3 linked regions of the Modestobacter italicus genome follow. The protein of the gene in region 2 interacts with the protein of the main gene of each other region in a pairwise test. Links are inferred from orthologs where the notes say so. Each region holds a gene or a part of one and is shown on either strand. Other genes may lie near its edges.

Evidence for each region.
Region 1: the proteins of ftsZ (region 2) and MODMU_RS12990 interact in binary tests that used the Escherichia coli proteins (3 or more experiments, as listed by UniProt). The link is inferred for Modestobacter italicus from one-to-one orthologs.
Region 3: the proteins of ftsZ (region 2) and rlmN interact in binary tests that used the Escherichia coli proteins (3 or more experiments, as listed by UniProt). The link is inferred for Modestobacter italicus from one-to-one orthologs.

What each region holds. Positions count from the first base shown.
Region 1 is NC_017955.1:2,665,462-2,668,380, reverse strand. The notes cover bases 105-2,873. They hold MODMU_RS12990 (rod shape-determining protein), read right to left. Parts: upstream 2,098-2,873; coding sequence 1,111-2,097; downstream 105-1,110. Other genes in these bases: MODMU_RS12985 (AMP-binding protein), read left to right, coding at 2,503-2,873; MODMU_RS12995 (FtsW/RodA/SpoVE family cell cycle protein), read left to right, coding at 105-1,107. Outside these bases: more of MODMU_RS12995, read left to right, coding at 1-104; more of MODMU_RS12985, read left to right, coding at 2,874-2,919. UniProt on the Escherichia coli protein: Forms membrane-associated dynamic filaments that are essential for cell shape determination. Acts by regulating cell wall synthesis and cell elongation, and thus cell shape.
Region 2 is NC_017955.1:3,436,882-3,440,002, forward strand. What follows is about bases 100-3,070. They hold ftsZ (cell division protein FtsZ), read right to left. Parts: upstream 2,248-3,070; coding sequence 952-2,247; downstream 100-951. Other genes in these bases: MODMU_RS30075 (laccase domain-containing protein), read right to left, coding at 140-448; MODMU_RS30080 (purine nucleoside phosphorylase YfiH/LACC1 family protein), read right to left, coding at 445-873; MODMU_RS16465 (peroxidase-related enzyme), read right to left, coding at 2,581-3,070. Also shown: MODMU_RS16450 (YggS family pyridoxal phosphate-dependent enzyme), read right to left, coding at 1-87; more of MODMU_RS16465, read right to left, coding at 3,071-3,121. UniProt on the Escherichia coli protein: Essential cell division protein that forms a contractile ring structure (Z ring) at the future cell division site. The regulation of the ring assembly controls the timing and the location of cell division.
Region 3 is NC_017955.1:4,374,931-4,378,067, reverse strand. Bases 149-3,135 are described here. They hold rlmN (dual-specificity RNA methyltransferase RlmN), read left to right. Parts: upstream 149-1,046; coding sequence 1,047-2,225; downstream 2,226-3,135. Other genes in these bases: MODMU_RS20720 (LCP family protein), read right to left, coding at 2,944-3,135; MODMU_RS20725 (VIT1/CCC1 transporter family protein), read left to right, coding at 2,222-2,947; MODMU_RS28730 (hypothetical protein), read left to right, coding at 149-972. In the rest of the region: more of MODMU_RS28730, read left to right, coding at 1-148; more of MODMU_RS20720, read right to left, coding at 3,136-3,137.

The sequences.
Region 1 (2,919 bases), 770 kb from region 2 along the record:
GACCTCCGGCTCTCGATCGACCTGGGCCTGCAGCGGCAGCTGGACACGAGCCTGGCCGCCGCCGTGCGCGCCCAGCCGCGGCCGGCGGGCAAGATCGGCGCCGCCGTCGCGATGGACCCCCGGTCGGGGCAGGTCCTCGCGATCGCCAGCACCCCGTCGTTCGACAACAACGTCTACGGGCCCCCGGTCGACGCCGCGGCGCTGCAGGCGGCCGGTGACGCGCCGGGCTCGCCGATGCTCGAGCACGTGACCCAGGCGGTCGCGCCGCCCGGGTCGACGTTCAAGCTGGTGGTGGCGGCCGCCAACCAGGCCCACGGGGTGTGGGCGCCGGACCGGGTGGTCCCCACCGGCGCGGACTTCAGCTACGGCGGCCACGTCTTCGGCAACTGGAAGCCGATGGGCCCGATGGACCTCGTCCAGTCCCTCGCCATCTCCAACGACGTCTACTTCTACAAGCTCGCCGTCGCCCTCGGCGCCGAGCGGCTGATCGACACCGCCCGGGCGCTCGGCGTGGGGGAGCGGACCGGGATCGACCTGCCGGCCGAGTCCGCCGGGTACCTCGGCACCCCCGAGTCGGTGGAGGCGAAGGGCGGCGCCTGGTACGGCGGGTCCACCGTGATCCTCGGCATCGGGCAGGGCGAGCTGCAGGTCACGCCGCTGCAGAACGCCCGGTGGACCGCCGCCGTCAGCACCGGCACCCTGGTCACCCCGCGGCTGGGCATGGCGGTCGGCACGGAGGGCGCCACGTACACCGCGCTCCCGCCGTCGGCCGCGACGCCGGTGCCCTTCGCCGCCGCGCTGGGCCCGGTCCGCGAGGGCATGCGGGCCACGGTCACCGGCGGCACCGCCACCGGGCTCAGCGGTCTGCCCGCCCCGGTGGGCGCCAAGACCGGCACCGCGCAGGACGGCGGGCTCCGCGACGACGAGTACGACAACTGGATGACCGCCGCGGCGCCGGTGGACGCCCCGGAGATCGTGATGACGGCGATGGTGCAGGGGCCGGGGACCGGCGCGAACAGCGCGAAGGTGGTGGTCGCCGACGGGCTGCGGCACTACCTCGAGCAGCAGCCGGACGTCGTCGCCACCGGCCCGGTGCAGGCGCCCTGAGAGTCAGCTGCGGCCGTAGGCGGCCAGCAGCCGGCGGTCCCGCAGCGCCCGGGCGGCGCCGTCGGCGACGCAGGTCAGCGGCTCCTCGGCGAGCTTGACCGGCAGACCCAGGCTCCGCTCCAGCTCGGCGGCGAAGCCCGGCACCTGCGAGGCCCCGCCGATGACCAGCACGCCCTCGGCCATGACGTCGGCGACGGCCTGCGGGGCGAGGTCGTCCAGGCAGGTGCTCAGCACCCCGACGACGTCGTCGACGACCGGCCGGACGGCCTCGGCCACCTCGGCGGGCTGGACGGTCGCCAGCCGCGGCCGCCCGGTGGTCACGTCCCGGCCCTGGACGACGAGCGGGCCGTCCACCTCCGTCCCGGCACGGATCTTGAGGGCCTCGGCCTCCAGGTCGCCGACCTGCAGTTGGTGCTGCTCGCGGACGTACCGGGCCACGGCGCGGGTCATCTCGTCCCCGGCGCGCGTGCTCGTCCGGGAGGCGAGGACCCCGCCGAAGCAGAAGGCCGCCGTCTCGGCGGTGCCGCCCCCGACGTCGACGACCATGTGCACCCGCCGCTCCATCGGGTCGATGCCGCAGCCGATCGCGCCCGCGACCGGTTGGGCCAGCGCGGTCACCGGTCGGATGCCGGCCTCCTCCGCGGCCTCCAGCAGCGCGCGCTGCTCCAGCGCGCTGGAGCCGACCGGGACCCCGATCACCGCGCGGACGCCGGGGCTCCAGCCCCGCCCGGCCCGGTGCAGGACCGCGCGCAGGTAGGTCCGGGCGGTCTCCAGGTCGGTGACCACGCCGTCCTGCAGGGGCCGGACCGACGACAGGCCGGCCGGGGTGCGCCCGAGCAGGTCGGCCGCCTCGTGCCCGACAGCGACCACCCGCTCCCGCCGGGAGCGCCCGGCGCGCAGCAGCAGGACGGTCGGTTCGTCGTAGAGGACGCCGCGGCGGGCGTGGCTGACCACCGTGTTGGCGGTGCCGAGATCGATGCCGAGTTCCACGCGCGGACCCCCCTGGCCGACAGGTGCCGGTCAGTGTGGGGGTGGGCCTGGTGTCCGGTCTACGGGTCGCGCCGCCTCCGTCGCCGCGGCGACCCGGCCGCCCGGCGCGTCCGGCGGCGCCGCGCCGCCCGGGCGCGGACCGACCGGCTGCACCGGTCGACGGACCGCGGGCGCAGGACGACCGTTATCCCCAACATGCGCCCGGATCCCATGGTGGGCCGGGGAGCACCCCACGGTCACCCCCGGTCAGAGCGCGGCACCGACGAGGACCGGGGCGGACGGCCTGTCGCGTCCTCGCCGGGGCTGTCTATGGTGCCGGTCACAGACGTCGACACCCTGTCGACCTGCCGGGCGACGTCCGGCCCGACGTCGGACCCGCCGTGCGGGCGCCGCGAGGAGGTCCTGATGGACGCAACGGCGGCGTACCGGGCCAGCCGGGACCAGCTGCTCGCGCTGCGCGGGGACCACGCCCGCGCGGTGGCGGAGTTCACCTGGCCGGAGCTGGGGGAGCGGTTCAACTGGGCGGTGGACTGGTTCGACGCCATCGCCCGCGGCAACGACCGCCCGGCCCTGGTGGTCGTGGAGGAGGACGGGTCGACGGTCGCGCGCAGCTTCGCCGAGATGTCCCGCGCCTCGGACCGGCTGGCCGCCTGGCTGGCCGAGCGGGGCGTCCGCCGGGGCGACCCGGTGCTGCTGATGCTCGGCAACCAGGTCGAGCTGTGGGAGTCGATGCTGGCGATCATGAAGCTGGGCGCGGTGGTCATGCCCACCACGACGGCGGTCGGCCCCACCGACCTCACCGACCGGATCGGCCGCAGCGGC
Region 2 (3,121 bases):
GACCTCGGCCGGGTCGCGCCCGGCCGCCCTCGCCGCGGCGTCGATCCGCGCCCGCACCGCACGCAGGTTCTCGCCCAACGAGCTCATGGGCCGATCCTCCCCTGCCGGTGACGCGCGACCTCCGTGCAGGGGTCCGGGTTCAGCCGAGCCAGACGATGCCGGCCTGGCGGCCGGTGACCCTGTCGCGGCGGTGGCTGAACAGCCGGGGGTCCTCCACCGTGCAGCGCGGGTCGTGCACGACCTGCCGGACGCCGGCCCCGCGCAGCACCTCGGCGATGCCGGCCCGCAGGTCCAGCCCCGGCGTCCCCGTCCGGGTGCGGACCGCGCTCGCCGGGGCGACCCGGGCGACCTCGGCCTGCATCTGGACGGGCACCTCGTAGTCCAGGCCGCAGACCGCGGGGCCGAGCAGCGCCTCGACGTCCGCAGGCCGCGCGCCGAGCCGGGTCATGGCCGCCAGGGCGGCGGGCACGACGCCGCGCCGGACGCCCTTCCGCCCGCGATGCCCGGTCGGCAACGAGACCGGCGACCCGGGGGGTCCAGCAGCACCGGGACGCAGTCGGCGACCAGCACGCACAGCACCAGGCCGGGGGTGGCCGTGACGAGCGCGTCGACGTCGGCCACCGGGTTCTCCTCGGCGTCCTCCACGATCGCGACCCCGGTGCCGTGCACCTGGGTCATCCAGACCACCTGGTCCCCGGCGACGCCGAGCTCAGCGGCGAGCCGGTCGCGGTTCGCGGCGACGTCCGCCGGGTCGTCGCCGACGTGCCCGCCGAGGTTGAACGAGTCGTACGGGGACGAGGAACGGCCGCCCCGCCGGTCGGTGACGACCCGCCGGGGTCGCACCGCCGGCGGAGCGGCCGGACCGTCACTCACTGGACGCGACGTGCTGGAACGGCCCCTCTGCAGGGACCCGGGGCGAGCTTGCGAGTCCCGGGGGGCAGAGGGGTCCTTTCACTGGGAGCGGAGGAACTCGGGGATGTCGAGCTCCTCCTCGAAGTCCTCCGAGGCCAGCGGACGGCGGGTGCCGTTGCCCGGCCCGGCGATGGGCGGCAGCGGCGGCACGGTGATGCCGCCGCCCTGCGGCGCGACGCCGGGCTGGCCCGGGCGGGGTGCCGCCGGGGACGCCTGGGTGGTGGGCGCGGCCGCCGTGGGGGCCGGCGAGACGAGCCGCTCGCCGGTCTGCGCCGGGACGGACGGCCGCGGGGCGGCCGGCGCGACCGGGGCAGCGGCGACCGGTGCCGGGGCCGGCGGAGCAGCCGGGGCGACCGACGTGACCGCGGCGTCCTTGCGCTGACCGGGCTTGCCCTGGTCGAAGCCGGCCGCGATGACCGTCACCCGCACCTCGTCGCCGAGGGCGTCGTCGATGACGGCCCCGAAGATGATGTTGGCGTCGGGGTGCGCGGCGTCGGAGACCAGCGAGGCGGCCTCGTTGATCTCGAACAGGCCCAGGTCCGAGCCGCCGGAGATCGACAGCAGGACGCCGTGGGCGCCCTCCATCGAGGCCTCCAGCAGCGGGCTGGCGATCGCCTGCTCGGCGGCGAGCAGGGCGCGGTTGTCACCGCGCGCGCTGCCGATGCCCATCAGCGCCGAGCCCGCACCGGACATGACCGACTTGACGTCGGCGAAGTCCAGGTTGATCAGGCCGGGGGTGGTGATCAGGTCGGTGATGCCCTGGACGCCGGAGAGGAGCACCTGGTCGGCGGTCCGGAAGGCGTCCATCACGCTGACGTTCCGGTCGCCCAGCTGCAGCAGCCGGTCGTTCGGGATCACGATCAGCGTGTCGCACTCGTTGCGCAGCTCCTCGATGCCCGACTCGGCCTGGACCGCCCGCCGCTTCCCCTCGAAGGAGAACGGACGGGTGACCACGCCGATGGTCAGGGCGCCGAGCTTCCGCGCGATGGAGGCGACGACGGGTGCGCCACCGGTGCCGGTGCCACCGCCCTCGCCCGCCGTCACGAAGACCATGTCGGCGCCCTTGAGCACCTCCTCGATCTCCTCGCGGTGGTCCTCTGCGGCCTGCCGGCCGACATCGGGCTGCGCGCCCGCGCCCAGGCCGCGGGTGAGCTCACGGCCGACGTCGAGCTTGACGTCCGCGTCGCTCATCAGCAGTGCCTGTGCGTCGGTGTTGATCGCGATGAACTCGACCCCCTTGAGGCCGACCTCGATCATGCGATTGACCGCGTTCACCCCGCCGCCGCCGATGCCGACGACCTTGATGACCGCGAGGTAGTTGTGCGGAGGTGTCATGCTGCGCTCCCCAACTGGACCCTCATCCTCAGGTTAAGCCTTATAGTTATGTCAACTACGTCCGTGTGAGGACGAAGTTAGGTGCGCCCTCATCGGGCAGCAAGCACCCTCTCCGGGTCGGCGTGTCCATCGGGCGGAGTCGCACCAGAACCCGTCGACCCGTCTGTCACATCCGGCTCACGAGCCGTGACGACATGCCAGGCCACGGTCTCATGCCCGGGTGGAGACGTCCGCAGGCACGTCCGTCGGTGCGACGCAGCGCACGTCGAGACTCTTTTCTGCCCGGGCGTGTCGGCGCGCCGCCCACCGGGGACGCCGGTGAGCTGCTCCCGCTCAGCTCCGGGGCACCCGCCCGAGCAGGTGGAACTCCTCGTTCGGCGGCACGGCGGCCCAGTGGACGAGGCGGTTGGACAGCGCGAACAGCGCGACGATCGCGCCGACGTCCCACACGTCGTCCTGGGTGAGGCCGTGCCCGCGCAGCGCGTCCTGCTCCTGCGCGGTCACCGACACCGGGTCGACGGCGAGCCGGACGCCGACCTCCACCACCGCCCGCAGCCGCGGCGACAGCGGCGCCTTCCGCCAGTCGACGGCCACCTGGTCGGCCAGGTACCGGTCCCGCGCGCGGATCCGGACCAGGGCGCCGTGGGCCACCACGCAGTAGAGGCAGCTGTTGGCCGCGCTGGTGGCCACCACCAGCACCTCGCGGTCGGCCTGGGTGAGCCCCGGGGTGTCCTTGTCCATCAGGGCGTCGTGCAGCGCGAAGAAGGCCCGCGCCTCGTCGGGGCGCCAGGCGAGCGCGGCGAAGACGTTGGGCAGGAAGCCGCTCTTGTCGGCGACCTCGGTGAAGCGCGCCTGCAGGTCCGGGGGCAGCTCG
Region 3 (3,137 bases), 940 kb from region 2 along the record:
CGCGAGGAGGAGCTGGCCGCCCAGCGCGCCGCCGACGCGCAGGCGGCGGCGCAGCTCGCTGCCTGGGAGGAGGCCATCCGGGCCGGGGAGGCGCTCGCCGAGCGGTCCGCGTCCGCGACGCCCGCACCCCAGCCGGCCGAGCCCCCGACCGCGGTGGTCGCCGACCCGCCGGTGGCCGACGTCCCCGTCGTCCGTGCTGCGCCTCCGCGCGGGCGGCTGCGCCGCCGGCTGCTGCTCCCGCTGGCCGTGCTCCTCGTCGCGGGCCTGCTGGCCGGCTTCGCCCTCACGACCACCTCCTCCGGCGACGGGGCCGAGGTGGCGGCGTCCGAGCGCCGGGCCACCCCGGCGTCGCCGACGACCACCGCCGCACCCACGACCGCCGCACCCACCACCGCGCCGACGCCCGCTACCGTCCCCGGCCCGCTGCCGGGCTCCCCGCAGCCGGTCGTCGCCCCGGACGTCGTCCCGCCCGCCGAGGCGCCCGGCGCCGGAGAGCCCGCGCCGACCGCCGTCCTGCCGACGCCGGCGGGCAGCCGGGCGACCACCCGCGCGACCACCCCGGCCACCACGCCGGCCGAGGCCCCGGTGCTGCCGCCCGCGCCCGCGGCCACGGCCCCGGCCGTCCCGCCGGCGAGCACCCCCGCGCGGGTCACCGTCGCGCGCCCTCGGCCGGTGAGCGGCCCCCGGCCGGCGCCCCCGGCGCCGACGACGACCCCGGCGCCGACCAGCACCCCGACCACCGCGCCCCCGACCCAGCCCACCCCGACACCCACCCCGACGCCGACACCGACCCCGACCGAGACCGCCACGCCGACGCCCACCGAGACCCCGGTCCCGACCGACGAACCGGGCTGCCCGACCCCCGACGCGGGCAGCACCCCGGAGAGCTGCGACGAGGGCACCGGCGATCCCGGTGCGCCGGTCGTCACCGCGGACCCGTCGACCACGCTGCTGAGCGCCGGGGTCGGCTGACCCCCGCCGCGGGAGGCAGGTCACTCCCCGCGACCCGGCCGCGGGCCGCCGGGAGTGGGACCATGGACGACGCCATGACTGCCCTGCCCCTCGTCTTCGACGCCCCGCGCCGCACCAAGCCGCCCCGCCACCTCGCCGACCTCACCCGGGACGAGGCGCGTGCGGCGGTCACCGAGCTCGGCCAGCCGGCGTTCCGCGCCGACCAGCTCGCCCGGCACTTCTACGCCGGCGTCACCGACCCGGCGCAGATGACCGACGTCCCGGCTGCCGTCCGGGAGGACCTCGCGGCCGCGCTGCTGCCCGGCCTGCTGACCCCGGTGCGGCACCAGTCCGCCGACGGGGGGCGCACCCGCAAGACGCTGTGGCGGCTGCACGACGGTGCCCTGGTCGAGAGCGTGCTGATGCGCTACCCCGAGCGCGCCACGGTCTGCATCTCCAGCCAGGCCGGCTGCGGCATGGCCTGCCCGTTCTGCGCGACCGGGCAGAGCGGGCTGACCCGCAACCTGTCCGCCGCCGAGATCATCGGCCAGGCGGTCGCGGCCGCCGCCGCGATGGCGAACGGCGAGATCCCCGGCGGTCCGGGCCGGTTGTCCAACGTCGTCTTCATGGGCATGGGCGAGCCGCTGGCGAACTACGCCCGGGTCCGCAAGACGCTCGACGCGCTGCTCACCCCCGCCCCGCACGGGCTGGGGCTGGCGCAGCGGTCGGTCACGGTGTCGACCGTCGGGTTGGTCCCGGCCATCCGCAAGCTCACCGAGGAGGGGCTCAACGTCACCCTCGCGGTGAGCCTGCACGCCCCCGACGACGAGCTGCGCGACACCCTGGTGCCGATCAACACCCGCTGGAACGTCGGTGAGGTTCTCGAGGCGGCCGACGCCTACGCCCGCCGGACCGGCCGGCGGTACTCCATCGAGTACGCGCTGATCCGCGACGTCAACGACCAGCCGTTCCGCGCCGACCTGCTGGGCCGGCTGCTGGCCAAGCGGCTGGCGCACGTCAACCTCATCCCGCTCAACCCGACCCCGGGCAGCCAGTGGGACGCCAGCCCGCTGCCCGCGCAGCGGGAGTTCGTCGCCCGGCTGCGGGCGGCCGGGGTGCCGACCACGGTGCGCGACACCCGCGGCTCGGACATCGACGGCGCCTGCGGGCAGCTCGCCGCCGCCGACCAGGTCGACGGCGTGCCCAGCGTCGCCGTCCCGGTGCCGGCCGTCGAGGAGGGTGTGGCCCTCGGCGCCGAGTCGGACCAGGGATGACCGGCCCCGGCGAGCAGCTGGAACGGGCCGAGGCCCATCCGCACACGCACTCCGACGTGGCCGGCGGCTGGCTGCGCGCCGCGGTCTTCGGGGCGATGGACGGGCTGGTCACCAACACGGCGCTGGTCGCCGGGGTCGGTGGCGCCGGGGCCGGCTCGCACGCGGTCGTCCTCTCCGGCGTCGCCGGGCTCGCCGCCGGTGCCATCTCGATGGCGCTGGGCGAGTACACCTCGGTGAGCACCCAGAACGAGCAGCTGGACCTCGAGGTCGCCAAGGAGCGCCGCGAGCTGGCCGTGAACCCGGTGGGGGAGCAGGCCGAGCTCGCCCAGCTGTGGCGGGACCGCGGGCTGGACCCGCAGCTGGCCGACGCGGTGGCCGAGCAGCTGTCCCGCGACCCGGAGCAGGCGCTGCGGGTGCACGCGCTCAACGAGCTGGGGCTCGACCCCGAGGACAAGCCCTCGCCGATGACGGCGGCGGTCTCCTCGTTCCTGTGCTTCGCGGTGGGGGCGCTGATCCCGCTGCTGCCCTACCTCCTCGGTGCCCCGCAGCTGTGGCTGGCGTTGCTCTGCGGTGGCGCCGGGCTGGTCGCGGCCGGTGCGCTCTCGGCCCGGTTCACCCCGCGGCCGTGGTGGTCGGCGGGCCTGCGGCAGCTGCTGTTCGGCGCGATCGCCGCCGGGGCGACCTACCTCATCGGCGCCGCGATCGGCAGCGGCGCCGGCTAACGGCTGCAGGACAGCCCGGCTGCCTCGACCGCCGATGCGGTCTCGGCGGTCGGGGAGCGGACGACGGTGCCGCCGCGCGGCGGGCCGACGGGGAGCACCTCCACCGGGCCGACGTGCTCGGTGGCGAGCGCGGCCAGTTCGCGGGAGGACGTGCCGCTGTCGACGGTCAGCGCCCCCGAGGCCGCCCAGG